3 regions of the Variovorax sp. LjRoot175 genome follow, and region 2 is predicted to be linked to each of the others. Evidence: riboswitches for the same ligand, from Rfam matches in the RefSeq annotation. Region 2 holds a riboswitch; each other region holds the start of a gene.

Region 1 (9,639 bases), 370 kb from region 2:
CGGCAGCCGGGGTGTGCGGCTCCACCAAATGGCGGAAGCGAAGACGCTTGGTTCTCGGCATGATTGGCCGATGGAAACGGAAGACCTGACAGACGAACAACTGGCGGCCTCAGCGCACGTCTGGCGCCGAAAAGCATTTCATGGTGAGAAGCACGCGAGTTCGGTGGCCCTGCATTTCGAAAGAGAGCTGCAGCGCCGCGCGGGCGTGCCCGAAAACACGCTTGCCGCAGTCGACGCCAAGACAAACGGAACGCGCCGCAAGTCCTGGTGGCGATTCATCTGTTGAATAAAGCCCCGCTTGTCGCGTTGGTCGTCCAATGTCCCAGAGCGCTTAGGCCGTCCTACAGCCGCTGCACAGGGGGCATTCGATCGCCGCTCTCCGGCAAAGCGACCGACCTCACATGCCACGACCGCGCACCCACCACTGCTTCAAACGGCGCAGCAGCGGAACCGGACGCTCTGCTTTCGGAATGCAAGCCAGATGGTTGCCATAGAGCTCGCGCTGGATTGACAGGGCAGACCGGAGAGCACCCAGGTTGTGCGCTGTGTACGACCAAACGCCTTCGACAACAAAATTGCCGGGCCTGCCCGAATCTGGCTGCGGCCGAGCATGAGCTTCCGCGGCACCGATGCTCCTCAGCAGCTCGATTCGAGCGGCGGCGATCATCATGCCGTCTCCGTCCATTTCGATCTCCCTTGTCAACGCGAAGTGCACGTTCTGGATGCTCGGGAAGTGCTCGGCCAGAAACATCGTGACCTCCACCAGCAAGAGCGGACCGAACTTGCGTCGCTCGCTTCCCAAACGGGGCGAAGGTAGAAAGCGGGCGATGCGAACTTCCGACCTGTCGGGGCTGACTTCGACCGGGTCTAGGGAGCCCAGAAAGCGATCCCGATCATGAACGAGCATGGGCTCGCCCAATTCGTAGCCCCGCGAGTCCCCGCCCGCAAGGTGCAGTTTCTCAAAGATCAAGATGAACAGAGTTGGTTTCCGGCCGTTCAGCGGCCGAATATCAGGAGGAGTAGGAGAACACGTTCTTCTCGCGCCAGCCCGCTGTATTTCGGCGATTGATAGTGAGACGTTTGCTCCACATATGTTCAGCAACGTTATAAAACATAAGCACCCAGTGGAGCGCCAAGATCGCCCGAGCTTGGCGCGCGCGGTCTTTCGTCGCAGGTCCCTTCCATCACATGCCAGGTAGATCTGCTTGATCTTGTCGATGGACGCCAATACGAGCTCGTCGGCGACAACGCGGCGGCGCTGGCCTTGTCCGCGGCGCTCGATGCACAAGATCTGTGGGTGCCGGCGATCCGCCCACCGACCGTGCCTGCGGGCACCGCGCGCCTGCGCATCACGCTGAGCGCAGCGCACACGCCGCAGGATGTGGAGGCGCTGGTCGATGGCCTCGCTTGCGCCGCCGGGAGTTTGAGATGAACGGCTGCTTCGTCACCGGCATTGTCGGAGGCATAGGCCAGCAGCGCCAGGCACTGCGCGTGGATCGACGATCCTCGCTCTTGCCCTGGAGCAAGTCTCCTTCGCGCCGCTCCGCCTGGACCAAGTTGACCAGCCGATCGACTGGTCAATGCCTGACGCATTGTTGACTACTAAGAAGCACCAACCCGCGCCCCCTGCTTCATGCCCCGGGGTCGGGCCCGCCCGATGGCGAACTATTGACTGCCAGCGATGGTCCGCATAGACTGCGATCCAGCAGGAGAGCGGGCCGCGGGAAGCGGCTCCACCGAAGGCGCAAACTCCCATAAACGCTCAGGTCGGCTCACGTGATGAGCCTGTACTGCTTCACTGTTAAAGCCGTCTGGAGAGCCATCACGCCATGTGATGCACCGAAGGAGCAAACCCGCTGCGGGCGCAGCGGGTGAATCTCTCAGGTACCGAGGACAGGGGGAGCGGCAACTTGGACGCACGGTCCGGTTGCTTTCTTTTTTCGAGCTTCCGTTCCCTTTGCGTTCGAGCGCTGCAACCTCAAGGGTTCTCGAAATGCGCGTGATCGTTCTCGGCGCCGGCCTGCTCGGCGTGACCTCGGCTTACTACCTCCAGCAACTCGGCCACGAAGTGACCGTGATCGACCGGCAGGCCACACCGGCTGCCGAAACCAGCTTCGCCAACGGCGGCCAGATCTCGGTCAGCCATGCCGAACCCTGGGCCAACCCGAGCGCGCCGCTCAAGGTGCTGCAATGGCTCGGCAAGGAAGATGCACCGCTCCTCTTTCGCATCCGCGCCGACATGCGCCAGTGGCTCTGGGGCCTGCAGTTCCTGCGCGAATGCACGCCGGCGCGCACGCGCCACAACATCGAGCAGATCGTGCGCCTGGGCACCTACAGCCGCGACACGCTGCAGCAGCTGCGCCGCGACACCGGTCTCCGCTACGACCAGCGCACCCAGGGCATCCTGCACTTCTATACGACACAGAAGGAATTCGACGGCGCACTGAAGCCGGCCGAGCAGATGCGCGCACTGGGCTGCGAGCGCCAGGTGATCTCGGCCGACGAGGCGGTGAAGATCGAGCCCGCGCTAGCCCACATCCGGCCCCAGTTGGCCGGCGCCACCTACACGGCCGAAGACGAATCGGGCGATGCCAACCGCTTCGCGCGCGAACTGGTCGCACTGGCCTCTGCGGCCGGCGTGAACTTCCTCATGAGCCACACCGTGACCGCGCTGCGCGAAGCAGGCGGCAGCATCGACCACGTGGAAGCGACAGACAACGAAGGCCGCTTCCAGCGCATCCGCGGCGATGCCTTCGTGCTGGCGATGGGCTCGCTGAGCCCGTTCTACGCCGCACCGCTGGGCATCCGGCTGCCGATCTACCCGGCCAAGGGCTATTCGGTGACCTTGCCGGTGAAGGACGCTTCGAAGGCGCACCAGGTGTCGCTGACCGACGACGAATACAAGCTGGTGTTCTCGCGCTACACCTCGGACAGCGGCGACCGCCTGCGCATCGCCGGCACGGCCGAACTCAACGGCTACGACCGCGACCTGAACCGCGTGCGCTGCGAGGCCATCGTGCGGCGCGTCGAAGAACTGTTCCCCGGCGCCGGCGACACCAGCCGCGCGCAGTTCTGGACCGGCCTGCGGCCGGCGACGCCCAGCAACGTGCCGCTGATCGGCAAAACGAAGCTGCCGAACCTGTTCCTCAACACCGGCCACGGCACGCTGGGCTGGACCCACGCCTGCGGCTCGGGCAAATCGATCGCGCGCATCGTGAGCGGGCTGAGGCCGGAGGTCGATTTCACGTTCACCGGGCTGGAGCATGGGACACAAGGCACCCGGCAGACTGGCTCCTCTGCTCCCTGGATGCCTCTCTGAACCACCCGTCCTGCTGCACATGGCTCAGTTGCCTGACAACCAACGGGGGCGCAGAGCGCCCTGGTCGGCGGTGGCATGAAGCATCGGCTGTGTCGATTTCTGCAACGCGCTGGATCGTTTATTCACCAGTTGATCGTTCGCTCGGGTGCAATGGAAGAAGCCGCTTGGATGCGGCCGCTCGATGTGTGCTCAAAGCCCTGTCGAACCGCCCAACGAAGCACGTGTCGAAAGAAGACCTCTGGCAGGAACTAATACGCCCGTAGCCATGCTCCACACCTCATTGACCGTCGTGGCCAATTGCAGGGGCACGCGTTCGTTGGCGGGGCGTTCAAGCACCCGCGAACGTTCCACCGCCTGCGCACTGGGTCGCGAACGCATATGCATCGGCGGCATCCGAAGGCGGACGTTACCGATGCAGGGCGCCCGGGCCCCGAATCCCTGCACCTGAAGCACATTCCTTTTCGCACGCTGCAAATGTCCAGCCGCTTGCAGATGTTTCGCGAGGTTCATTGGACGCTCCCTGTGAGCTGTTCGACTTCGGGCCGCGACGCGTCAGTCTGCGGCGTCCACGATCCTGCCGGAAACACGGACGGTAGATCTCGAGTTCGCAAGCTGATGCTCAAGTTGAAAGCTGAAGTCCGCTGCTATGGCGCCACGCCATCTCAAGGTGAAAAGTGCCTCGTTCCCGAAGGGCGAGCCGACCGCAAAGTTATGGCGGGTGACCTCCATCAACACGGCCACCTCGGTTCCTTCTCGACGAATGTCGCCTCGGTAGAAATGAATCCCATCGGCACCGACGAAACTTCGCCCTTTGACGACGACCGCGCCACTGCCGAGCGATCGAGTGTCCATGGTGAACTGAATCTGGTAGATCCCCGCCTTCATTCGATCGCCGTTTCGGCTCTCAGCTGCGCGCATCTCCCGAGTGAGAAGGTCAAGTTCCTTTGCCAGCCTGCGCGCCTCCTTACAGGCCGATTTGTCACCCGTCTGCAGCAACGCAAACTGCTTCTGATACTCGTCCGACAAGGCTGTCCACTTGTTGAATATGTCATCCATGCTTCAGAGAGCATACCCAACGAGACATCGTCGCGGGTCGGACGATGGCCACTTGTTGTGTGATTCTCTTAAAAGGACGCAATGATTCATTCATAAGTTCCGCGACGTACCATTAGTCCTGCGTTCACGCTTGAATTAGTCGCCACTCACTCCGGTCTTGCCGATGTCCGGCTGCAGTCCGAAATCGTCGAGTGCTTCAATCAATTTCAACTGCAGGCTTCGCGGTCTGACCGGCGCGAGTTGCGTGCTATGGCAACGGATATGTCGACCGACGTCTGAGCACGCACGAGCAGCTCCCGTGCGACATGAAAACTTTGGACTCCATTACGGCAAGAGTCTATTAAATGCACGCCAACTAACGAAGTCGCTTCGCGAAAAATGCACGCTTGTCTTGTAGGACGGTGCCCAAGAATACGGCCTCCCCGACGCTCGCCACCGTACGATGTCGCCAATGAATAAGAAGAGAAGGACTTGAACCATGAGAATGCGCAGCGAGGAAATGGAGACCGTGCCCCATTGCTTGGATGACTTGCCAGCAGGGCCCAAGTCCGCATCGGATGGCACGATGTTTTCACGCACCGTGGCCAGCTTCTTTCGCAGGAATGGCACCGCGCCTGATTCAGAGTCGATGGCCACCAAGGTTCGGCCATTCGGGCAGACGCCGGAGGTCGACCGGCGTGAGCCGACGGGCGCGCAGCCGAGTCTCTTCAGGCACTGGGATGCCATCAGGACAGAAGGCATCACGGCATCGCAGTTCATCGCGTTCTTGCAGCCTCTCGCCGACCTGGATGGCATCACGGTCTCCTACACCTACAGCGATGAAGACGGCACGGAGCACGTCTACAACCACAGGCGCGGTGAGTTCGGGAGCGTGAATCCGCTTTCCCGGGCGATTCAGGAGAAGAAGCTGTCCAAGGAGAAGGCACTGACCTTCGCGCTGAACGAGGAGGGTCGGGTCTGGATCGAGAGCAACTTCATGGAGCTGAACGAACTGAAGTAGACGTTCGAATCCGAGCGGACCCAGTTTCCAATGAGTTCCAGTATTGGTGCAGACATGAGGTGGCTCGTTGCCACCATGTTCCTGCTGTCCTTGGCCTTGCCCTGCGCGGCAGAGTCAGGTGCGGGGACGACGAGTGCAACAGCTCACATCGGCTTCACGGTGCACGTGCCCCCGGTTTTCAAGGTCCTGCAGACAACGCACCTCGCCGGTGGCCACGAATACCGGGTGTGGGTGAAATGAAGGCCATCGCGATCAACGGCAAGGAATATCGATTCGCCCGCGTCGGCGAGACGACCCTGTTCGTACCTTCCTCCAAGGACGCCTTCATTGTTCACGGGCTATAGGTGCAGCTGAAGTTGCTCCGATCCGGGCCCCCCTGCGATGCGCATTCCATCTCTTCAATTCCCTCGCCTCGGCCTGCGGGCCCGCCTGTCCGTGGGCATGGTCGCGATTGTTCTGCTGACCACGCTGGGCGTCACCACCGCCGCGCTCTACTTCGTGAAGCGCAACATGCAGACGGCCATCGCAAACGAAGAGTTCGAACGAATCTCCTCCATCGCCGAGGCTGTGGATCAAAAGTTCCTGAGTCGGCGCACCTTGCTCAAGACCCTCGGCGACAGCGTGGAGGCGCATCACCTTGCGAACACCGCGCTGCTGCAAGACTTCATCACGCAGCACAAATCCCTGAAGGATGCATTTGCCAACGTCGCCTTCGTCGACGTGAACGGCGATCTGGTGGCCGGCCTCAATGGCCCACTGCGGAACGGCAGGATCAATATCAAGGACCGAGAGTACTTCCTGCAGACGGTCGCCACCAAGGCGGGCGTCATTTCTCAGCCCTACCGCAATCGCCTCAACGGCATGGCGCAGGTCGCCATGACCGAGCCGGTGCTCGACAAGCGTGGTGAAGTGGTCTACGTCATCTCCGGAGCCATCAACCTCAGCGAGCACAACTTTCTTGGCGAACTTGCCAACGTCAAGTTCGGCCAGAGCGGCTACATGTTCATCACGAACACGGATGGCATCGTCATCGATCATCCGGACAAGTCCCGGATTCTCCGGCGTGCGAACGCCGAGGGAGCGCGCAATCCCCCGACGGAGCTCGCCATGGCCGGATTCGAGGGTGCGATCGAAGCCAAGGATCGCACCGGCATGCAGGGGCTCTACGCTTTCAAGCGCATCAGCCAGACCAACTGGGTGCTCGGCTGCATCTACCCGCGAGACGAAGCCTTTGCCCAGGTCGAGGAAATCGAGCGCTACACATGGGCCGGCGCCCTGCTCCTGACCGTGCTGGTGGGAGGCATCGCCTTCGTGGTCATGCGCTCCCAGCTCATGCCCTTGTTACAGCTGCATGAACACATGCAGGTTTCGCGCGCCGTCTCGAACTACGCTCCCTTGGAGCAGGTCGTCCCCAAGGACGAGATCGGCGATCTTTCGCGCACCTTCGATTCGCTCATGCTGGAGCGCCAGGTCGCTCACGAGCGGCTGCGGTCGAGCGAACGGTTTTTGCGCGATGTGACCGACAACCTGCCCGCCGTCGTCGCCTACTTCGATCGCGATCAGCGCTGCCTTTTCGGCAACAAGGCGGGACTCAGCATGCGCGGCAGGACGAAGGCCGACATCGGCACCATGACGATGAAGGAGTCGCTGCCGGAGGCGGTCTACGAGCAACTCGTCCCGCAGGTTGCCAAGGTACTGGCGGGCGCGGCGACGCGCTGCGAAGGCACCTACGATCGCAATGGCAAGGAGGGTTTCTTCGAGTGCCATCTGGTGCCCGACATCCGCGATGGCGGCCAGACGGTCGGCTACTACGTGATGACCTTCGACATCACGCGCCAGAAGGTGGCCGAGCGCGAGCGGGCCGCGGGCGAGGCGCGTATTCGCGCCATCACGGACAATCTTCCGGCCCTGGTGTCGCACGTGGACGCATCCTTGCGCTACACCTTCGTCAACGCGCACGTGCGAGCGCTGCACGACAACGCCGAACTGGTGGGCCGGCTCATGGCCGATGTGCGCGGCATCGAGGACTTCCGGATGGTCGAGCCCCATGTCCGCCGTGCGCTCGCCGGGCAAACAGTGAGCTTTGAGAAAACCGGCTATAGCACGCGCGGGACGAGCCAGAACTGGTACCAGACCCACTACATCCCGGATCGCGATTCGGAAGGCGTCGTGCGGGGCTTCTATGCGATGACCTTCGACGTCACCGAGCGCAAGCGCGCCGAGATCCGCAGCGCGGAGAGCGAGAAACGCTTGCGCGGCCTGACCGACAACGTGCCGGCGCTTCTGACCGAGTTGGACCTCGACGAGCGGGTGGTCTTCTGCAACGGCCGTTACCAGACCTGGCTCGGCATTCCGCCGGCTTCGATGATGAACCGGCCCATTCGGGAGGCCGTTGGCGACGCGCACTACGAAATGCGCAAGCCGCTGCTGGCACGGGCCTTTGCCGGGGAGGAGGTCGCCTTCGAACAGACGGCCAAGCTGCTGATCGGCGAGCGAACCTTGCAGACCATTTACCTGCCTCAGAAGAATGAAGAAGGCGAGGTCGTCGGGTTGTACATCCTGGCGAACGATGTGAGCGACCTGAAGCAAAAGCAGATGCAGCTGGACACCCTCGCGCGTGAAGACGCGCTCACGGGCCTGCCGAACCGCCGGTCCTTCGAAGAGCACGTGCGCGAGGCATTCGCCAGATCCCGGCGGTCCCACCTTCCGGTCTGTCTCATGTTCCTGGACATCGACTACTTCAAGTCAATCAACGATTCGCTGGGCCATGCGGCGGGTGACGCGGTGCTCAAGGAGTTCGGCCGTCGGCTCAAGGAGAGCGTGCGTGAGACGGACATGGCGGCGCGCTACGCCGGCGACGAGTTCGTGGTCCTGCTCGAAGGTGTCACCGATGCCGACGAAGCGCGGTTGGTCGCCGGCAAGGTGATCAGTGCGATGCAGCCGGTATTCCACCTTCCAAGCCGCACCTTGCAGGTGACGACGAGCATCGGCGTCGCGATCTCGGAAGGGGATGAGGACTTTCCCGCGCTGCTGGCATGCGCCGACTCGGCGCTGTACGCGGCCAAGAAAGAGGGAAGGAATCGATTCATGATGGCTGCTTCGAGATCCGAAACCCAGCGCGGCTCTTCGTGGCAGCGTCAAGAATCCATGGCCCGGTGAAATCCGAAAGCATCATCGACGCCGCCATCCCCGTCGTCGGCCCGGAGTTCACGATCGCGTTCCAGCCGTTCGTGGATCTCGAGCTGAGGGAAGTGTTTGCACATGAGGCGCTCGTTCGCGGCGTTCATGGGGAAGGGGCGCTCGAGGTGCTCGGCAAAGTGCAAGCGCGCCATCGCTTTGCCTTCCACCAGGCATGCCGAGTGAAGTCGATCGAAATGGCATCGATGCTCGGCATGCAATCCAGGCTCAGCCTCAACGTCGCCCCCAACGACGTTGCAGGGCCGGCGGAATGCTTTCATACCGCCATTCGCACGGCCGAGCGGGTCCGCTTTCCCGTCGATCGCCTGATGTTCGAACTCACCGAAGGCGAACCTGTCGCCGACCTGCCCGCGCTGGCCGCGACCTCTCGCGCTTTCGAACGCTTCGGATTCACCTCTGCCATCGACGACTTCGGTGCGGCCTATGCAGGCTTCGAACGGCTGGCCGCTTTTCAACCGGATATCGTCAAGATTGACATGAGCTTCATTCGGGACATCCACCTCAGCGCCGTGCGCTTCACGATCGTGAAGGGGTTCGTCGCGATCTGCGACGAGCTTGGGATCCAGGTGATCGCGGAAGGCGTGGAGATCCCGGAGGAGGTCGACGTGCTGCGCCGGCTTGGCGTGAGGCTGTTCCAGGGCTTCCTGTTCGCGCGCCCCGCCATCGCCGTGCTGCCGGCCGTTGCGTGGAATGCGGCCTGATTAGCACGTGGTCGTTCGTTCGCACCTCCAATGGCGACATGTCGCGACTGCACCTGGAGCGCCGTGCTTGCGCGCGAATGCGATTCATGGCCGTTCCATCCGAATGTCTCCGCAGCTGCGGCGAGCGTTTCTGGCGACCCATGTGCGAGCCTCATGCAAGGCGATGATGCGATCCGCACCGATATTGGGTCAGCGAGAAGGGCGGGATGCGGGTGCGGGGTACTTTCCTCCCGAGGCGTATGGGAACAGAATCGCACCCCAGCAATGGCAATTGCGAAATGCGCGGCAAACCCCAAGAGGCATCGACGGCAACGAAGATCGGGCCTCTTGGGCGAAGGCGAATACGCGCAGATGCGGCACACGTC
Region 2 (9,639 bases):
CCGGCCATGAATGGATTGCTCAAGCCAGGCATGGGCAAGCTTCAGCACCGTAAGGTCGGCGTTCATGCACAGCGCAGCAAAGGGGATTCCTTCCGCGTCCCTGTAGACGACGGTCGCAGATCGCAGGGGCGTGCCCTTCGGACTGATGGTTGGATAAGCGTCGACGACCGAATGACCGCTCTGCGCTGCGTGAGTGGCGGAAGTCAATGCAGCAGAGAACGCACGGTCGTCCTTCGGTCCGGTCAGGATGGGGCTGCCGACATCGCGACCCGAAACATGGCCATTCGCAATCGCAATGACCGACGCCTCGGGGTTGGTGAGGTCGTGGAGGACCAGCTCGGTGTTCGGTCCCAGCATTGAACCCATCATGTGTACCACGGGCTTGAGAACTTCCATGATTCGCCGACGATCTTCCTTGAGGGCTGCGGGAACAGATGCGTCTTCGGCGCTGTTGGATGTTTGTCGCTTGATACGGCGGGGCTTCGCGGTAGCCGTCGGCCGGGGCAGAGTCTTTGTGTTGGATGGGGAACGGGGCATAGTGAGTGGAATCCCTAGTCGACGCTTCAACAAAACGTAGAACAATAAACTCGGTGTTGAATTCTGGCGATGCGTCTTGCGCAACGCAAGCTTGGCCCTTGGACGAGTCGCCCCGCTGTAGGGCATCTACGCACCAAGATTCAACAATTTGTTGACTTCTCAACATGGAGCTTGAATTATGAGCGATTCGGAAAACACGACAGCGCCTGCTACTTCTCGGCGTCGCTGGCTGAAGACTGTGGGCAGCGCGTCGGTAGCGGGCGTCCTGGGCGGACAACTCGCCGCTTGCGGGGGTGGAGGTGGCGGTTCGGGTGGAATCCTGCCGATCGGCACAGCAACTGCGGCCGAGCCACCTGCGTCCACGCCGACGCTGCCGGCGAGGGCGCTTTTCCCTGGCGTGGCTGACCGCATCTTCCTCAACGGAGCCGCTGATCACCCATGGAACACCTATGCCAAGGATGCCCTGGCGTCCTATGCGCAATCGAAAACAACGCTTGCGGGCGGAAGCGCAACGGCCACGGCAAAGTTCGCGGCCCTGATCAATGCCGATGCGGATGAGGTCACGTACGTTCCGAGTACATCGATGGGTGAGTACCTCGTCACGAAGGCCCTCGGCTTGCCCGAGTCTGGCGGGCGGGTAGTGACCGACGCGCTTCACTTCGTCGGGTCTTTCTACATGTACGAGCAGTATCGGCTCCGGGGAGTGAACGTCATCACCGTTCCAATGGACGCGGACTACCGCATCTCACTTTCCGCTCTGGATGCGGCAATCTCACCCGGAACCAAGCTCGTTGCGATTTCGCATGTGTCGCTGTACAACGGATTTACCCATGACCTCAAGGCCGTATGCGACCTGGCGCATTCGCGTGGGGCGCTCGTGTACGTCGACCTGATTCAGTCCGCCGGCAACATGCCGATTGACGTCAAGGCGGCAGGTGTGGACTTCGCCGCCTGCGGAACCTACAAGTGGCTCATGGGCGACTTCGGCTTCGCGCTTCTGTACGTGCGCAAGAGCCTTCTGCCCCAACTCCAGCGCCCATGGTATGGCTATCGCCAGACCCGCAACTTTGCGGCTCCAATTCTTCATGTGTATCCGCTTGATCCGCCGGGCAGCGTCCCATACGAGAGCGTTCAGATCAACTCGGTCGCTGGGTATTTCATGGGATCGTTCCCAGCAAGTGCGATCGAGGCGGCATGCGCGGCATCGATCGACTGGATTCAGAGCGTGGGCCCCGACAAGATCCAAGCCTATCGAAAGCCTATGACCGACGCTTTGCAGAACGGCCTGAGGGCCAGAGGCTTTCAAGTGGTGACGCCGACCGATTCCAACTCCGCCATCGTGACATTCGCCTATCTCAACGCATCCCAGCTGGCGCCTCGCCTTGCACCCGCGAAGATCGAAATTACCTTGCGCGCAAATCACGCACGCATCTCGCCGTCTGTCTTCAACGACATGAGCGACATCGACAAGTTTCTTGCAGCGATCGGTACCCCATGAGTTCCAAGCACTTTCAAGCAAATCCACTGTCTTGCGGCGTTGGCGCTGCCGGCCGCTTGATACTTCCCGTAGCGCTCGCTGGCCTGGCGATCGTTTTAATCAGCGGCTGTGCGGCTCCAAAGCACTTGAACTCCGGAAAGGTTCTTCCCACAACACTTCCATTTTCCGAGGCAGTGCAAGTCGGTCCGACGCTCTACCTGTCAGGCCAGATTGGCAACATCCCCGGCAGCCTCAAGCTGCCACCTGGCGGGATTCAGCCGGAGGCCAAACAAGTGATGGAGAACATCAGGACATCACTGGAGGCGCATGGATACACGTTTGCCGACGTAGTGAAGTGCACCGCGATGTTGGCCGACATGAATGAATGGAACACCTTCAACGACGTCTACAAGACCTATTTCTCGGCGGGGAAATTTCCCGCACGCAGCGCGTTCGGATCGAGCGGACTGGCCTTTAACGCTCGTGTCGAAGTGGAGTGCATCGCGGCGCGCTGAGTTCGCGAAGCATCATGGCGCCTCGAGCACCTCATTCGCGGCGAGATCGACTACGCCTCCTCCTTCCTGCATCTTCTTGGTCGTTGACATGAGCAAGCGTTGGCCAAGCTGAGCGATCTTGCCGCCGACATTCGCTTCCAGTTGGTAGGTCAACCTTGTCCCTTCCGGTGTGTCCGCCAGGGCCACGACGGCTGAGCTCTTGGCAAAGCCCGCAACGCCTCCCTCGCCCTCGCCGACCAGCTGATAGCCGTTCGGAGGATCCCGATCGAAGAGGCGGACTTTGCCCCTGAATCGCGCCTTTAGCGGTCCGAATTCGAAGCGCACGATCGCGGCGAACTCGCCGTCGGACCTCTCCTCGACCTCTTCGCAGCCGGGGATGCACTGCTTCAGGATCGCCGGTTCGTTCATCGCGGAATACACAGTCGCCCGGGAGGCAGGGTCGATCTTGCGCACCGCCTTGTTCTTGCGATGGCACCGCTTAAAAAGGATCAGGGTAGGCTAAACACCCGGGTCAAATTTGAAGCCCAGCGCCGGCCATACCGCGTGGTCGTCGGCGGTGGCCAACAAGCTGGCGCGCACGATATGGTGGTGTTGGCACGCGGACAGGCGTGGAGACCTGCGGCGTGGCAGCCAGTGCACTGACAGGAACCTAGAAACTACCGCTTCGAAGGAGAGCAAGCGACCACGCGTGTGATGGGCCAGACAGGTCGGACCGGGATGGGAACACTCCGATATGGATCAAGAGCACCAAACTCGATGATCAGTTGGGAGCCTCGTCAGCGAATACCATCAGGGCCAGCAGGCATCACCCCTGCACAACAGGCCGGATATAGACTGCAGCCCTGCCTCCTGATCCTTTACACACAAGTTGCTTGTAATCCGGGAGGCGCCCATATAAGCATTTCCAGTGTTCTAGATTACCGAGTTCTTCATCTAAAAGGCGGTCTTCACGGTTGGTCCGCGTCGCGTCGTGTATGGCGCCCGCGCTGAAACGCTGTCTAGCCAAGAGAGCCCGGCCGAACTCGTAGAGTGCCCGAGCTCAGCAGGACGACCTCTTCAGCGAGCTCGCGCGCACCAACAGGTGGTCGAGCCCGACCTCACCGAACTCGTTGATGACCACCACCGTGTCCGCCACGCCGGCATCGGCCAGCAAATGGCGCAGCAGCGTGGGTGCCGCTGCCGAGGAAGCCGGTCAGCGCATTTATCGGTACACAGCCGTCAGCCCAGGCCGCGGCGTGGTTCATCGTCAGGCCAACTCGAAGATGGCATCGACCTGGACAGCGACGTTGCGCGGTAGCGAATTGCAGCCGACTGCGGCGCGCGCATGCCGACCCGCTTCGCCGAACACCTCGACCATCAGGTCGGAGGCGCCGTTGATCACCTTGGGATGGTCGCCGAACTCGGGGGTGGAATTAACGAAGCCGCCGAGGCGCACGCAGCCCGCGACGCCATCGAGGCTGCCGCCCAGCGCCGTGCGCAGCTGGGCAAGGATGTTGATCGCGCACAGTCGCGCCGCCTTCTGGGCGTTCTCGATCGAGACGTCCTGGCCGACCTTGCCCACGTACTGGTCCTTGCCGCCGGCGGTCGGCACCTGGCCCGCGATGTAGATCAGCGCGCCGCTCTTTCGGGCCGGCACATAGTTGGCGACGGGGGCGACCGCCGTCGGCAATTCAATGCCGAGTTGGGTCAGGCGTGCGTCGGGTCCTTGCGTTGTCATTCTCTGGTGTCCTTGGAAGTAAGTGGTCAATTGCCGAAATAGGGGTCGTCGAGTGGGGCGGAGAGCTGATCGTCGGCATTCAGCTCGCTCAGGGCGGGCGCGAGCGCGCTGCCTGTGGTACGAATATCCCGAGCAGGCCGGCGCCGAGAACGATCACGCGCATGTCGTGAACCTATGAGGTTGCAGCGCTTGAACGCGGAGAAACGGAAGCTCGAAAAGAAAGCAACCGGACCATGCGTCCAAGTTGCCGCTCCCCCTGTCCTCGGTACCTGAGAGATTCACCCGCTGCGCCCGCAGCAGGTTTGCTCCTTCGGTGCATCACATGACGTGATGGCTCTCCAGACGGCTTTGACAGTTGATGCAGTACAGGCTCATCACGTGAGCCGACCTGAGCGTTTATGGGAGTTTGCGCCTTCGGTGGAGCCGCTTCGCGCGGCCCGCTCTCCTGCTATGACGAAGTCTATTCGGATCGTTGCTGGAAGTCGATAGTGCCGCAAGGGGTCGGGAGCCAACCAGCCTCTCGTTGTTCGAGCGCCAAGCCTGGAACGTGAGGCAGGGGAGTTGAAAAAATCAGAACTGGCCGGCCAGCGCGCGGCCGTCGTGATGAGCCTGGTGCAGGCGGCAAGCTCTGCGGCCCTGATCCGCACGCGTACCTAAAGACGTCCTGCAGCGCCTGCCCACGCACATGGCCAGCCGCATCGACAATCTCCTGCCGCACCGCTGGCAATCGATGAAGTGCCCTCCCGGCGAGACCGCCGTGAGCGGCCAATTGCCGCGTGCCGCCGGTCGCAGTCGTCAAGGATCGGACGGCCATCCGCTTACCTTCTATGCGACAAGTGCCATGAGCATCCGATTGCGCGCGGACATACTGCAACTGCTACGATTGCCGACCTTTTGGCAGGAGAGTCCACGATGATGCCGGTATCTGGTGTGAAGGCCGAACCCGCCAAGCTGGCGCGGCGGCGAGTGAAGGTCGGCTTCATCCTCCTTCCGGGCTTCACGATGTTTTCGTACTCTGCCCTGGTTTATATCTTGAAGCATTGCACCGACCCCGCAGCCGCGGTCGGAGTCGACTTTGAATATATCGTTCTAGGACAAAAGCCAGCGCAAACGACCTGCGGGGTCCAAGTACCTCCGACAGCGCCCCTGCACGCTGCTCGCGATTGCAACTACGTTTTCGTGATAGGCGGGAAGACAGCTGCTCCTGTCGAGGACCGCAGATCGATTCTGGAAGCACTCACAAGCGCCGATATGAAGGGCGCAACTCTTGTGGGGACAGGTTCGGGACTATTTGTGCTAATCGAAGCCGGATTTTTCGATAGGTTGCCCTGCGCAACGGATTGGTATCGGGGCGTCGACCGAGATACCCGTTTTGCAGAGGTGCAGCAAATCTCCGGCATTAACTTGGTCGTGAGCGGCAGGCGAGTTAGCTGTGCAGGAGGGCTAGCGGCGCTGGAACTCGGATCATGGCTTCTAGAGCGTCATTATGCCGCTATCGGCGCCGAGATTCCCGCGCCGCAAGAGCTTTCGACCTCCCCCACCGAAACTGAGCAGAATTCTGAAACAAGAGAAAATCCACGCGATGCGAGAGTACTTCGGGCGCTCAAGATCATCGAAAGAAATCTTGGACAGCAGCCATTGAAGGTTGAATCTCTTGCGTCATCCTTGGGGGTTTCTAAGCGGCAGATAGAACGGCTTTTCCAGCAGGAAATGAAGCAACCGGTCCAGCAATATTGTCGTCAATTTCGACTCGCTTATGGATATTGGCTTCTTTTAAATAGCCCCAAGTCAATAACCGAAATCGCGACGATCACCGGTTTCTCCGATAGCTCTCACTTCAATCGATGTTTCCGAGCTCAATTTGCAATGACCCCATCGCAAGCACGACAATCAAAAGTAAGCTTGGATGACGTTATATCGCCGCAATGGGCTTCTCTCTACGAAAGAATGGTAAAGAGTGATCAGGATTTAGACTTGTCGCGATCGAGAAAGTCAGTTTATACAAATCTGGCTCACTCAGTAGTTGGTTCTTCAAGCAGGATCAATCCCGATGGCGGCTTGACCGAGGCAGAAATGCACTGAGCGACAGCCGAGCTACCTCTAACAGCTCCTCAGCAGGTCGGCGAGCTTCGCGCCCGCCGTCTGCTTGTGCAGAACTGCAATGATCTGCCCATTCGCCAAGCCTGGCTCGCTTCATCAATCCGGTATCCCCAAGTTGACGGACTTCCCTGCCACGACGCTGGCGGTTGGGAGGGGGCAGGTGACCGATCTCTCCCGTACCCTTAAACGATACTCCTCGAGTCCCGATTGCCGGCCTATCAGAGCGATAGGCCTGCTTCCTGGTTCCTATATCGGAGCGATCAGATCGCCGCCGTGACGATGAACTCGACCTTGAATTTCGGTGTGGTGAGCTTGGCTTCGCTGGTGGCGCGGGCCGGCGGGTTGATTGGATCGATCCAGGCTTCCCAGACGGCGTTCATTTCACCGAAATTGGCGATATCCGAGAGATAGATGATCGTCTGCAGGATCTTCGACTTGTCGCTGCCGGCGGCAGCGAGCAGGCGGTCGATGTCGGCAAGTGCGCTCTTGCACTGGTCAGTGACGCTCTCGCCTTCGCCGACCCGGCCGGCGAGATAGACGGTGTTACCGTGGACGACGGCGTTGCTCATGCGGGCGCCCGGTTCGATGCGCTGAATGCTCATGGAATTCTCCTGAAAAAAATTGAGCTGCGGAAAAAGGCCCCGCGTGAAAAGCGGGGCCGGGAAAATCTTTAGCCGCAAAGATGCCGGCTCTTTGAAACACACGTTCGAAGTTTAGACAGGCCTAGGTAGGCCACCTTCGCCGCGCATGATGGACTGGGCGAATGAGACAAGCACAGCCGCGGCCTCCGAAACCTTCTCCGGAAGAAGTGCGTGGCCAGAACCATGGATGATTTCCATCGTCGTGAGGTGGCCTACACGATCTCGCAAGTAATCTTCTTCGGGTACAGGTGCAATCTTGTCAAATTCAGGCGCAACATAGAGTACCGGCAAATTTTTGCCTACTTCGGTCCAACTACTGTCGGCCGTTGCATTCGTCGCCGCGAGCTGAAATTTAGAGACCTCTGTATGCCACCCGCTCAACCAAACGGAAGCATCGTGCCCGGGAGCGAAGAAGTCACGCTCCAAATAAAATAGGCGGTCTGCTTCCGGCTTGGAATTGTCAGATACGACATTCACGGAAATCAAGAGCTCGGGCGATATTGTGCTGCCAATAATAGCCGCGAGAAGTGCGACAGATTTTGTCATCGAAGGCCAATGATGGGCGAGAACCCGCGCGACCCAGTTGCCGAACGCGTGGCCCACCACACACAATGCTTCAGGCTTCTCCGGCGCACAATCGGCTTCGATCGCAGCCACAACATCGGCGGCAAGATCGATCAATGTGATGCCTTCGGTCGGCCCCGCACTCGCGCCTATGCCGCGTGGCTGAGGTCGCAAAACCCGGAATCCAGCCGCAGCAATTATTGGTGCAATTTCATCGAAATCAGTGGCGCCTCTTGCCAGCGAGGGGAGCAGAACAATGCGTGGGCCCTTACCTTCGACGAGAAATTCGACCTGACCTTCAGGCGTGGGAATCAGTTTGCGCTCGAGTTTTGACATCTTGTATTTCCTAATTTGGTGGCCTTTGAGGCCGTAAGCCGTAGTCCTTATAAGAAGCATCAATATGGAATCGTTGCAACTGCCCGTGCGGCAAATCTTGCATCAGTCATCAAGATTCACTGCACCGCCGGTTATTACAACGGTCCACATTTTTTTCCTATTGAGGCTTCGAGCTATCGAAAAATCTGGTAGAGGCCAAAGAAGGTCGTGACTGTATAGCTTGGTGCCAGCTCGAGAGCACCGGGTATTTTTCTCGCCAACCGAGCCTTGGAAACCGAAAGTCAGCGTATTCAGCAACGATAGCCAGCGTAATGGAGGCCAACCCGAAAGGCCGTTGCGCGACTCGCTCGACTGTCGCCTCCAGTCTTGTCCATACCATGCTCGACTTCAGGTTGAACGCATTAATAAGCGCAATCTGCTTCGCATCTTTCATTGATTCGATGCGCCATTGCACCAGCAGGTCGAGAAAACCATTGCACAACGCATGCAGCCGAAGCTCTTCAATTCGCGCCTCCGGCGACAGCGGAATAAGCTTAGCGCCACCTGCCATATGACTGAGGTACTCGATGATTACGAGACTGTCGTAGAGCGCGGTCCCGTCATCTAGAACGAGTGTCGGAAGCTGCCCAAGCGGGTTATATGGCAATAAGGCTAAGTCAGGCTTGTTCGGTGCGACGCGAGTTGGAATCGTTTCGAACCGGTCGATTAGCCCTAGCTCGTGGGCACTTGCGGTAACTTTTCTTGCGAATGGAGATGTTGATGACCAATATAGTTTCATGAAGAATTCCTAGGCTATTAATCCGGGACATTGATCGATGCTCGCCTGTGACCAAGCATGCTTCCCTTAGCGACAACTCGCCGCCATCACTCCAAACCGCAGGTCATCAGGTCGACCAATTATGGAATTTTCGCCCGAGTGCGACGAGATCGATAGAATTGCGAAGCCGTGCGAATATGAAAGCTCCGCCGCCCCATCCGATGATGTCGCAATAATCCAAGTTCAAGCGCGCATTTGTCCTATCGCGCTTGGTTGGGAGCGCGATATCGTTCTAGGCAGTCAGCTTACATGGGGGCATTCTTCATGCGCCTCCTAGCAAAGTGCATCATCTCTGGCGGCCATATTTCGAGCGTTCTGCCAAAAATCAACCAATCGTCTTGCTTCTGTAACCCGATCCCGTTTCACACAACTTCTATGAAAAATCTTTTCAAAATCGCACTGTCCCTTGTTGTTGTTGTTGCTGCGCACGGCGTGGTTGCCGAGACTTTCCCTGCCAAGCCGGTGACCATCGTGGTTCCCTACTCCCCGGGTGGCCCTGTGGACAATCTGACTCGGGCCTTGAGCGTCAGGCTGAGCAAGGAGTGGGGCCAGCCAGTACTCGTTCTCAACAAAACAGGCGCTAACGAGATTATTGGTGCCGAATTCGTCGCCAAGAGCCCGGCCGATGGCTACACCTTGTTTGCGGCGACGGAGGCGGCCCTGACCATGAATCCGCACCTGTACAAGAAATTGCCCTATAACGCTGAAAAGGACTTTGCGCCCATCTCGTGGCTGATCACCGTTCCGATGGTCTTTATCGTGCCGCAAAACTCGAAGGCCAATACGCTTAAAGAGTTTGTGCAATTGGCACGTAGCGCCAAAGACAAGCCGATGAGCTACGGCTCTTCCGGCGCCGGCGGTATTGTCCATTTGCCCCTGGCAATGTTTGCTAAACAGGAGAATCTGGAGATGGTGCACGTGCCCTACAAAGGCGC
Region 3 (9,639 bases), on a different contig from region 2:
GGCCGTGCGAGCCTTTCCGACCCGTACCGACAGCTACAACTCGCCCAAGGCCGCGATCGCCTGGCAGGCCTCGCCCGAGTGGCTCTTCAAGGCATCGACCGGCCGCGCGGTGCGCATGCCCACGGTGAGCGAGCTCTATCAAGGCTCGATCGAGGGCAACACCATCCTCAACAGCGACCCGACGCTGCGGCCCGAGCGTTCGGTCACGACCGAGCTGAGCGCGGAACGCGATCTCAAGCGCTGGGGCATCGACGGCCTGCTGCGCACCACGCTGTTTTTCGAACGGACGAAGGACGCGCTCTACAGCCAGCAGCTGCGCCCGGGCGTCACCACGGTGCAGAACGTCGATGCGATCCGCACCCGCGGACTGGAGCTCGCCTTCCAGGGCGTCGACGTCGGCATCCAGGGGCTGGAGCTCTCCGCCAGCCTGACGCTGGCCGATTCCGAGATCACCGCCAACCGCGGCTTTCCCGCCAGCGTGGGCAAAGCGCAGCCGCGCGTGCCGCGCACCCGCGCCACGCTGCTCGCCACCTACCGGCCCGACGCCCGCTGGTCATACTCCATCGGCGCGCGCTACAGCGGCAGGCAGTACGGTTCGCTCGACAACAGCGATCCGAACGGTTCCGCCTACATGGGCTTCAGCAAGTACTTCGTCGCCGACGTGCGCGTGCGCTATCGGATCGACAGGCAGTGGAGCGCAGCCTTCGGCATCGACAACCTCAACAACAACAAGTACTGGGCTTTCCACCCCTACCCGCAACGCACCTTCGTGGCCGAACTCAAGTTCGACCTTTGACTTTGACTCACACTCCCAAGGACCGTCCCCATGAACCTCTCGATCGCCATCAGAACCCTCGCGCTCTGCGCCGCCTTGACGGGTGCCGCCGGTGCTTTTTCGCAAACACCCGCCGCCGTCCAGGTGCGCGACGCCTGGGTGCGCCAGTCGGTGCCCGGCCAGAGCGGGACCGGCGCTTTCATGAAGCTCACCGCGCCGGCCGGCGCGCGGCTGGTCGGCGTCTCGACGCCCGCGGCCGGTGTAGCGGAAGTACACGAAATGAAGATGGAGGGCGACACGATGCGCATGCGCGCCGTGCCGGGCCTCGATCTGCCGGCCGGCAAGACCGTCGAGCTCAAGCCTGGTGGCTACCACCTGATGCTGATGGACCTCAAGCAGCCGCTGGCCAAGGGTGCCAGCGTGCCGGTCACGCTGCACTTCGAGGACGCGAAGGGCAAAACGAGCACGTTGGAACTCAAGCTGCTGGTGGGCGCGCCGGCCGATGGCGCGGCGGCGCCGGCGCACAACCACAAGCACTAGCTTTAGCGCCTGCCGCGGCGACAAAAGCGCATCCCCTTGGAGTAAGCTGCCCGGACAAGAATCACTCTCCAGGAGACCTCCCCATGAGCGACGCGAGCAAGCCTTTCGCCTTCAGCCAGTTCGTCCCGGGCTTCGACTTCCTCCAGAGCCTTGCGAGCGGTGCTGCGGGGAGCGCGAGCACGGTGCCCGGCATGCCGAGCCTGTCGAGCTGGGTGGCGCCGACCTTGAGCGTCGAAGAGGTCGACAAGCGCATCCAGGAACTCAAGACCGTGCAGTACTGGCTGGAGCAGAACGGTCACGCGCTCAAGGCCACCATCCAGGCGCTCGAGGTGCAGAAGATGACGCTCTCGACGCTGCGCGGCATGAATGTGCGCATGGAGGATCTGGCCAACGCGTTCACGCGGCAAGCGACGGCACCTGTCGCCGCGCCGGCGCCGGCGCCGGCGCCGCGCGCTGCACCGCCGGCTCCGCCGCCTGTGCCGGAACCGGAGGACGAGCCGGAAGACGAACCCGAAGACATCGAGACGCCGGTCGCGGCAGCCCGGGGCAACGGGCGCGGCAAGACATCGGCGACTGCCGTCGCATCGTCGGACGCATCCGCCGGCGTGGTCGACCCGCTGCAATGGTGGGGCGCGCTCACGCAGCAGTTCCAGCAGATCGCCAGTTCGGCCCTGCAGGACGCGTCCCAGCTGAAAATGCCGGACATGGCCAAGCCGCTGGCCGATGCGGTCGGCAATGCGATGGGCACCGCATCGGGCAAGAAGCCGGCACGCAAGACGGCCGCGGCCGCCACGAAGAAGGCGCCGGCTGCGCCCGGCGCGGCCAAGAAATCCACGGCGCCGGCGCGCAAGCGAGCGCGCGGACGCTGATCCCCACACCGAATCACGCCAGAGAGCCGAGTCCATGAAGCTGTTTCCCTCCGGTCACGCCACCCATCCGCAATGGCGCATGGCGGCCGGGCTCGTGCTGGCCCAATTGCGGGCGCAGATGGCGTTGCCCGACTACGCACGTTCGCCCACGCTGGGCCTGCTCTACATCACCGACCACTACGCCGAGGATGCGCAGGAGATCCTCGACCACCTCGGCGCCGAGTTGCCCGAGATCACCGACTGGTCGGGCACCGTGGGCATCGGCGTCTCGGCCAACAACGCCGAGTACTTCGACGAGCCGGCACTCAGCGTGATGCTGTGCCAGCTCCCGAGCGACCAATACCGCGTGTTCTCGGGCGTGGCGCCGCTCGCCAGCACCGAGATGAGCGGCTTCGCGGCGCACACGGCGCTCGTGCATGCCGACCCGGCCACGCCCGAACTCGCCGAGCTGATCGCCGAGATGGCGGGCCGCACCGACACCGGCTACCTGTTCGGCGGCCTCTCCTCGGGCCGCGCCGGATCGCTGCAGTTCGCCATCGGCGGCAACGGCAATATCCGCGGCCACGGCGCCGCGGGCGGCGTGTTCTCGGGCGGGCTTTCGGGCGTGGTGTTCGGCGAGGGCGTGCGTGTGGTGTCCAGGGTTACCCAGGGCTGCCAGCCTGTGTCGCGCGAGCGCGTGATCACCGAAGCCGACGGCAACCTGCTGCTGCGGCTCGACGGCGAGCCGGCGCTCGACGTGCTGCTGGCCGAGCTCGGCGTTTCGCTGGAGGCGCCGCAGGAGGCGATCGATGCCGTGCGCGCCACGCTGGTCGGCCTGGTCGATGCCGGCAGCGACAGCATCCGTCGCACCGGCGACCTCGGCGCCGACGTGCTGGTGCGCCACATCATCGGCCTCGACCCCACGCGTCGCGGCGTCGCGATCGCCGACACGGCCGAAGCCGGCATGCGCATGACCTTCTGCCGCCGCAATGCGCAGGCCGCGCGCGCCGACCTGATGCGCGTGTGCGCCGAGGTCCGCGAAGAACTCGAACCCCAGGAGCAGACGCTCGCGACCGCACGCGCCGTCGCGGCCGGCGAAGCCGAGGCCGCGCCCCATCCGGCGCGCCGCATCGCCGGCGCCGTGTACGTGAGCTGCTCGGGCCGCGGCGGCCCGCATTTCGGTGCGCCCGGGGCCGAGCTGCAGATCGTGCGCCATGCGCTCGGCGACGTGCCGCTGGTCGGCTTCTTCGCCGCCGGGGAGATCGCACGCCATCACCTCTACGGCTACACCGGCGTGCTGACCGTGTTCACCGCGGACGACTGAAAACTCACTGCCCTGCGTGCGCGAAAGCGCGAGAGTCCGGCGGGGAACACCGCGGAACCGGCTTTGCCGGGCCGCTGGTGTTGCCCCCGGAGAGGGGGTTGGCGGACCACACGAAGTGGGGGAGCCTGGGGGTGAGTTCAATCCCGCAGGAAGCGTTCGGTCAGAAGCACCCAGTACGCGGAGCCGATGGCGACGTTGTCGTCGTTGAAGTCGTAGCCGGGGTTGTGCACCATGCAGGCGCCGTGGCTGTCGCCCTCGCCATTGCCGATCAGCAGATAACTGCCGGGCACGCGCTCGAGCATGAAGGCGAAGTCCTCGCTGCCGGGCAGCGCCGGCGCCTGCAGCGTGACGCGCTCCGGGCCGAGCAGTTCGAGCGCCACTTCGCGCGCGAAGGCGGTTTCCTCGGGCGCGTTGACCAGCACCGCATAGCCGGGCCGCCAGTCGATCTGCGCCTTGACGCCGAAGCTCTCTGCCTGTGCCGCGACGAGCGCCTTGATGCGCTCTTCGAGCCTGCCGCGCACCTCGCGGTCGAGCGCGCGCACGCTGATCTCCAGCACGGCGCTCTGCGGGATCACGTTGTTGGCCTTTCCGGCATGGATGGCGCCCACCGTGACCACGGCCATCTGCAGCGGGTCGATGTTGCGCGACACCACGGTCTGCAGCGCCATCACGATGCTGGCCGCGGCGACGATAGGGTCGGCGGTGCGGTGCGGCATCGCGCCATGGCCGCCGATGCCGGCGAGCGTGACGGTGGCGTAGTCCGACGAGGCCATCGCCGGGCCTTCGCGCAGCGCCAGCCGGCCTTGCGGCAGGCCCGGCATGTTGTGCATCGCGAAGATCGCGTCGCACGGGTACTTGTCGAACAGGCCGTCCTCCATCATCCGCAACGCGCCGCCGCCGCCTTCCTCGGCCGGCTGGAAGATCAGGTTCAGCGTGCCGTCGAAGCGGCCGCGTTCGGCGAGATGGTGTGCGGCGGCCAGCAGCATGGCCGTGTGGCCGTCGTGGCCGCAGGCATGCATCACGCCGGCGTGGCTGCTCGCGTAGGCGAGGCCGGTGGCTTCGTCGATCGGCAGCGCATCCATGTCGGCGCGAAGGCCGAGCCGGCGCTTGCCCTTGCCGCGCACCAGCCGGCCCACCACGCCGGTGCCGCCGAGGCCGCGCTCGACCGCGTAGCCCCAGCTCTCCAGCTTCGCGGCGACCAGCGCCGAGGTGCGGTGCTCGTCGAAGGCCAGTTCGGGATGGTGGTGGATGTCGCGCCTGAGGCCGATGAATTCGCCGGCCTGCGCGTGCAATTGTTCGAGGAGTGTGCTCATGAGGCCAGCTTACTGCGGCTGCAGGTTGATCGACTTGGCGATGCTGCGGTAGCGCGCCGTTTCGGCCTCGAAGAACTTCGCCGATTCGGCCAGCGACATCGGCGCCGAAGCCACCTGCGTCTGGGCCGCGAGCTGGGCGCGCACGGCCGGGTCCTTCAGGGTCGCGCCGATCGCCTTGTGCAGGCGCTGCACCACTTCTTCCGGCGTGTTCTTCGGCACCATGAAGCCGCTCCAGATCTTGTAGGAGAAGTTCTTCAGCTCCTTGCCTTCGCTCACGGCCGGCACGTTCTTGAGCAGCTCGGAGCGCTGCGCGCCGAGCTGGCCGATCACCTTGAGCCGGCCCTGCTCGGCCAGCGCGCCCATGGCCGCGCTGTAGACCAGCACCGCGAAGTCCACCTGGCCGCCGCCGATGTCCTGCAGGAGCGGTGCGTTGCCCTTGTACGGCGCATGCATGAGCTTGATGCCGGCCTGCTGCTGCACGCTCTCGAGGATCAGGTGATAGAGCGATCCGACGCCCACGCTGCCGTAGCTCAGCGGCGCGTCGCCGGACTTGCGCGCCAGCGCGATCAGCTCGTCGACGGTGTTGGCCGGCAGGTCCTTGCGCGCGACGAAGACCATCACGGCGTCGGTCACCGGATGCACGAGGCGGAAGTCCTCGGCCTTGAGCTTGACGGCCGCATTGGCCAGCGGCGAGAGGATCACCTCGTTCGGCGAGCCCTGGAAGATGTAGTAGCCGTCGGCGGGCGCCGCCAGCACCTTCTGCGCAGCCATCGCGCCGCTGACGCCACCGAGGTTCTCCACCACGACCTGTTGGCCCAGTTCCTTGCCCAGCGGCACGGTGAAGATGCGCGCGGCCGCGTCGGAGGGTCCGCCGGCCGGGTAGGGAACCATCAGGCTGACGGGCTTCGTTGGATAGGTCTGCGCGAAGGCCGTGCTTGCGGCGAACATGAGGCCGGCAAGAAGTAGGGTGCGCGAAGGTCGGGACAACGGTTTCATCGGGGCTCCGGTGGATGCGAGCGAATCGTAGGAGTCTTCAATCCGAACGTCCAATGCATTGTTGTCTGCATTAGCATGACTTCGATGCACTACTTTGTCGGGCACCCACGATGACGCTGGTTCAACTAAGGCATCTGATCTCGCTCGCAAAGAGCGGCTCCTTCAGCAAGGCCGCACAGGCCCAGCACCTGACCCAGCCGGCGTTGAGCCGCAGCATCCGCGCGCTCGAGGACGAACTGGGTATGCCGCTGTTCGACCGGGTCGGACGCCGCAACGAACTCACCGCTTTCGGGCGCGAAGTGCTGAACCGCGCGCGCCAGCTGGTGTTCGAGGCCGACGAGTTGCGCGACAGCGGCCGGCTAATGCGCGAGGGGCAGGGCGGCGTGATCCGCATCGGCATGGGCTCGGGTCCCGGCGCGATGCTGATGACGCCTTTTCTGATGCGCATGGCGACCCGCCATCCGAAGATGCGCGTGGTCGTGTCGCGCGGCGGCACCGATCTGCTGGCGCAGGCGCTGCGCGCGCGCACGCTCGATGCGCTGGTTGTCGATGCGCGTTCGCTGAAGCCCGCGGCCGACCTGGAGCTGAGCGCACTGCACGAAATGCGCGGCGTCTTCATGTGCCGCCGCGGCCATCCGCTCGCGCGGCTTCGCAGCGCGGTGAGCTTCGAGGCGGTTCAGCGCTATCCCGTAGCCTCCACGCCGCTGAGCGACGAGGTGGCGCGCACCTTGGTCGAAGCCTATGGACCCGAGGCGCACCCGGCACTCTGCGTGACGCTGCAGTGCGAGGAAGTCCCGAGCCTGGTGGAGGTGGTGCGCCGGAGCGACGCCGTGCTGCTGGCCATTCGCGCGGCGGCGCCAGACCTGGTCGAGCTGAAGATGAAACCCGAGCTGAATGGCGTCGCGCGTTTCGGCCTCGTGACCTTGCGCCGGCGCACCGAGGCGCCGGCGCTGCCGATCCTGCGCGAGCTGATGCAGGAGTTGCTGCGCGACTGAGACTGAGACCTAGGAGGTGGCGAAAGCGAAGTCGACCTCGGGCTTGAGGCCGCTCACGATGCGCGCGATCGATTTGCCCGAGCCGCAGGCGTGGGTCCAGCCCAGCGTGCCGTGGCCGGTGTTGAGGAACAGGTTCGGCAGCTTCGTTTTGCCGATCAGCGGCACGTTGCTGGGCGTCGCCGGCCGCAGTCCGGTCCAGAACTGGGCTTGCGTGCTGTCGCCGGCGCCAGGGAACAGCTCTTCGACGCGCCGCACGATGGCCTCGCAGCGCACGCGGTTCAGGTCGCGGTCGTAGCCGTTGAGTTCGGCCGTGCCGGCGATGCGCAGGCGGTCGCCGGTGGCCGAGGTGTAGCGCGAGAACACCAGCTTGTACTCGTCGTCGGTCAAAGAGACCTGGTGCGCCTTCGAGGCATCCTTCACCGGCAGCGTGACCGAGTAGCCCTTGGCCGGGTAGATCGGCAGCCGGATGCCCAGCGGCGTCGCGTAGAGCGGGCTCAGCGAGCCCATCGCCAGCACGAAGGCGTCGCCGCGGATGCGCTGGAAGCGGCCTTCGTTGTCTGTCGCTTCCACGTGGTCGATGCTGCCGCCTGCTTCGCGCAGCGCGGTCACGGTGTGGCTCATGAGGAAGTTCACGCCGGCCGCAGAGGCCAGTGCGACCAGTTCGCGCGCGAAGCGGTTGGCATCGCCAGATTCGTCTTCGGCCGTGTAGGTGGCGCCGGCCAACTGGGGCCGGATGTGAGCTAGCGCGGGCTCGATCTTCACCGCCTCGTCGGCCGAGATCACCTGGCGCTCGCAGCCCAGTGCGCGCATCTGCTCGGCCGGCTTCAGTGCGCCGTCGAATTCCTTCTGTGTCGTATAGAAGTGCAGGATGCCCTGGGTGCGCTGGTCGTAGCTGAGACCGGTGTCGCGGCGCAGCTGCTGCAGCGTGTCGCGGCTGTAGGTGCCCAGGCGCACGATCTGCTCGATGTTGTGGCGCGTGCGCGCCGGCGTGCATTCGCGCAGGAACTGCAGGCCCCAGAGCCACTGGCGCATGTCGGCGCGGATGCGAAAGAGGAGCGGTGCATCTTCCTTGCCGAGCCATTGCAGCACCTTGAGCGGCGCGCTCGGGTTGGCCCAGGGTTCGGCATGGCTGACCGAGATCTGGCCGCCGTTGGCGAAGCTGGTTTCGGCAGCCGGTGTGGCCTGCCGGTCGATCACGGTCACTTCGTGGCCGAGTTGCTGGAGGTAGTAAGCCGAGGTCACGCCGAGCAGGCCGGCGCCGAGAACGATCACGCGCATTTCGAGAACCTTTGAGGTTGCAGCGCTTGAACGCAACGGAAACGGAAGCTCGAAAAAGAAAGCAACCGGACCATGCGTCCAAGTTGCCGCTCCCCCTGTCCTCGGTACCTGAGAGATTCACCCGCTGCGCCCGCAGCAGGTTTGCTCCTTCGGTGCATCACATGGCGTGATGGCTCTCCAGACGGCTTTGACAGTTGATGCAGTACAGGCTCATCGCGTGAGCCGACCTGAGCGTTTATGGGAGTTTGCGCCTTCGGTGGAGCCGCTTCCCGCGGCCCGCTCTCCTGCAGTGCAGCAATTGTAAGGCGGCGAGGACGCGCGCGGCTACGGATTTCTGAAGGCGAACTCGAGCTCGGGCCTGAGGCCGCTCACGATCCGGGCAATCGACTTGCCGGCGCCGCAGGCGTTGATCCAGCCGCGCGCGCCCGGCGCGACATTGAGGAACAGGTTGAACAGGCGGGTCTTGCCGATCATCGGCAGCCCGTCCCGGCTGACGGCATGCACGACCGTCTCGAGGGAGGCATGCGCCGTGTCGGCCGCGCCGGGCAGCAGCGTTTCGATGCGGCGCAGGATGGCGTCGACGCGGTCCGAATCGGGCTCGCTCTCTTCGTCGAAGCTGGCGCGTACCGTGGCGGAGACCCGCAGGCAGTCGCTGCCCGGCGTTTCGATGCGCCGGATGCCCAGCTTGCCCTGCCGGTCGCGCAGCGCGACGCGCGGTGCGCGGGTCGCGTCCTTGAGAGGGATCGTGACGATGTATTCGCGCAGGAAGCGAAAAGGCATGGCGATCTTCAGCTTTTCGGCGTGCATCGCGCTGGAGATGCCGAGCGCCAGCACATAGGCCTGGCCGCGCAGGACGACGGGCTGGCCGTCGGCATCGAGCAGCTCGACATGGTCGATGCGGCCTGCGCGCTCCTCCAGGGAGATCACCGTGTGCTGGGTCAGGAAGCGCACGCCGGCCGCGCGGCACAGGAACACCATGCTGGCCGCGAACTGGGCCGGGTCGCGCGCCGCCGGATCGTCGAGCGAATAGGCTGCGCCGGCGAGCTCGCCGCGCAGGGCCTGCAGGGCCGGCTCGATGCGCAGCGCCTCTTCGGCCGAGACCAGGCGCTCCTCGCATCCCAGATCTTTCCAATGAGAGGCGCGCGCCAGCCGGGCGTTGAAGGCGTCGGCATCAGTGTAGATGCTCAGCAGGCCCGGGTTGCGCTGGCCCGGGGGCACGCCGGCTTCGTCGCGCAACGAACGCACGATGTCGCGGCTGTAGGCGCCCAGCCGGACGAGGTGTTCGATCGGCTTGGATTTCGGCGCCTCGCCGATGGCGCGATCGAGCAGCTTCGCGAAGCGTCGCCGCAGGCGCACGTACAGCCCCACCCATTTCGCGCGGGCGGCACGGCGAGCGGCGGATTGCCGAAGAAGCTGGTCGGCCGCGGCCGCGGCCGCGGCCGTGACGACCGTGTCGACGCGCCCGCGCGCCTTGGCGGCCGGCGTGGCATGCCTGTCGACCACCGTCACTTCGTGGCCCAGCTGTTGAAGGTAATAGGCCGATGTCACGCCGAGCAAGCCGGCGCCGAGT

Evidence for each region. A riboswitch is a leader RNA that binds a small molecule or an ion and turns the genes downstream of it on or off. The one in region 2 is predicted to bind glycine.
Region 1: it holds a riboswitch for glycine, as region 2 does, so the genes downstream of both, ACSQ89_RS39025 (D-amino acid dehydrogenase) here and ACSQ89_RS40825 (RidA family protein) in region 2, are expected to answer to the same signal.
Region 3: it holds a riboswitch for glycine, as region 2 does, so the genes downstream of both, ACSQ89_RS03105 (D-amino acid dehydrogenase) here and ACSQ89_RS40825 (RidA family protein) in region 2, are expected to answer to the same signal.

The regions. Positions count from the first base shown of each region.
Region 1 is NZ_CAXURY020000003.1:251,660-261,298, reverse strand. It holds gene ACSQ89_RS39040 (hypothetical protein) at 71-286, shown strand; gene ACSQ89_RS39035 (hypothetical protein) at 398-970, opposite strand; partial or broken gene ACSQ89_RS39030 (8-amino-7-oxononanoate synthase) at 1,235-1,432, shown strand; glycine riboswitch at 1,697-1,789, shown strand; glycine riboswitch at 1,802-1,907, shown strand; gene ACSQ89_RS39025 (D-amino acid dehydrogenase) at 1,994-3,319, shown strand; gene ACSQ89_RS39020 (hypothetical protein) at 3,872-4,375, opposite strand; gene ACSQ89_RS39015 (hypothetical protein) at 4,854-5,375, shown strand; gene ACSQ89_RS39010 (PAS domain-containing protein) at 5,757-8,534, shown strand; gene ACSQ89_RS39005 (EAL domain-containing protein) at 8,531-9,274, shown strand.
Region 2 is NZ_CAXURY020000003.1:621,057-630,695, forward strand. It holds gene ACSQ89_RS40805 (helix-turn-helix transcriptional regulator) at 1-396, opposite strand, end outside; gene ACSQ89_RS40810 (aminotransferase class V-fold PLP-dependent enzyme) at 716-2,035, shown strand; gene ACSQ89_RS40815 (RidA family protein) at 2,032-2,529, shown strand; gene ACSQ89_RS40820 (SRPBCC family protein) at 2,542-2,982, opposite strand; gene ACSQ89_RS40825 (RidA family protein) at 3,776-4,246, opposite strand; glycine riboswitch at 4,493-4,598, opposite strand; glycine riboswitch at 4,614-4,704, opposite strand; partial or broken gene ACSQ89_RS40830 (transposase domain-containing protein) at 4,799-4,973, shown strand; gene ACSQ89_RS40835 (GlxA family transcriptional regulator) at 5,159-6,328, shown strand; gene ACSQ89_RS40840 (RidA family protein) at 6,607-6,948, opposite strand; gene ACSQ89_RS40845 (alpha/beta fold hydrolase) at 7,060-7,887, opposite strand; gene ACSQ89_RS40850 (glutathione S-transferase family protein) at 8,045-8,665, opposite strand; gene ACSQ89_RS40855 (Bug family tripartite tricarboxylate transporter substrate binding protein) at 9,080-9,639, shown strand, end outside.
Region 3 is NZ_CAXURY020000001.1:593,284-602,922, forward strand. It holds gene ACSQ89_RS03070 (TonB-dependent receptor) at 1-796, shown strand, start outside; gene ACSQ89_RS03075 (copper chaperone PCu(A)C) at 827-1,315, shown strand; gene ACSQ89_RS03080 (PhaM family polyhydroxyalkanoate granule multifunctional regulatory protein) at 1,399-2,184, shown strand; gene ACSQ89_RS03085 (FIST signal transduction protein) at 2,219-3,487, shown strand; gene ACSQ89_RS03090 (M20 aminoacylase family protein) at 3,625-4,800, opposite strand; gene ACSQ89_RS03095 (tripartite tricarboxylate transporter substrate binding protein) at 4,810-5,748, opposite strand; gene ACSQ89_RS03100 (LysR family transcriptional regulator) at 5,907-6,791, shown strand; gene ACSQ89_RS03105 (D-amino acid dehydrogenase) at 6,801-8,069, opposite strand; glycine riboswitch at 8,155-8,260, opposite strand; glycine riboswitch at 8,276-8,366, opposite strand; gene ACSQ89_RS03110 (FAD-dependent oxidoreductase) at 8,394-9,639, opposite strand, start outside.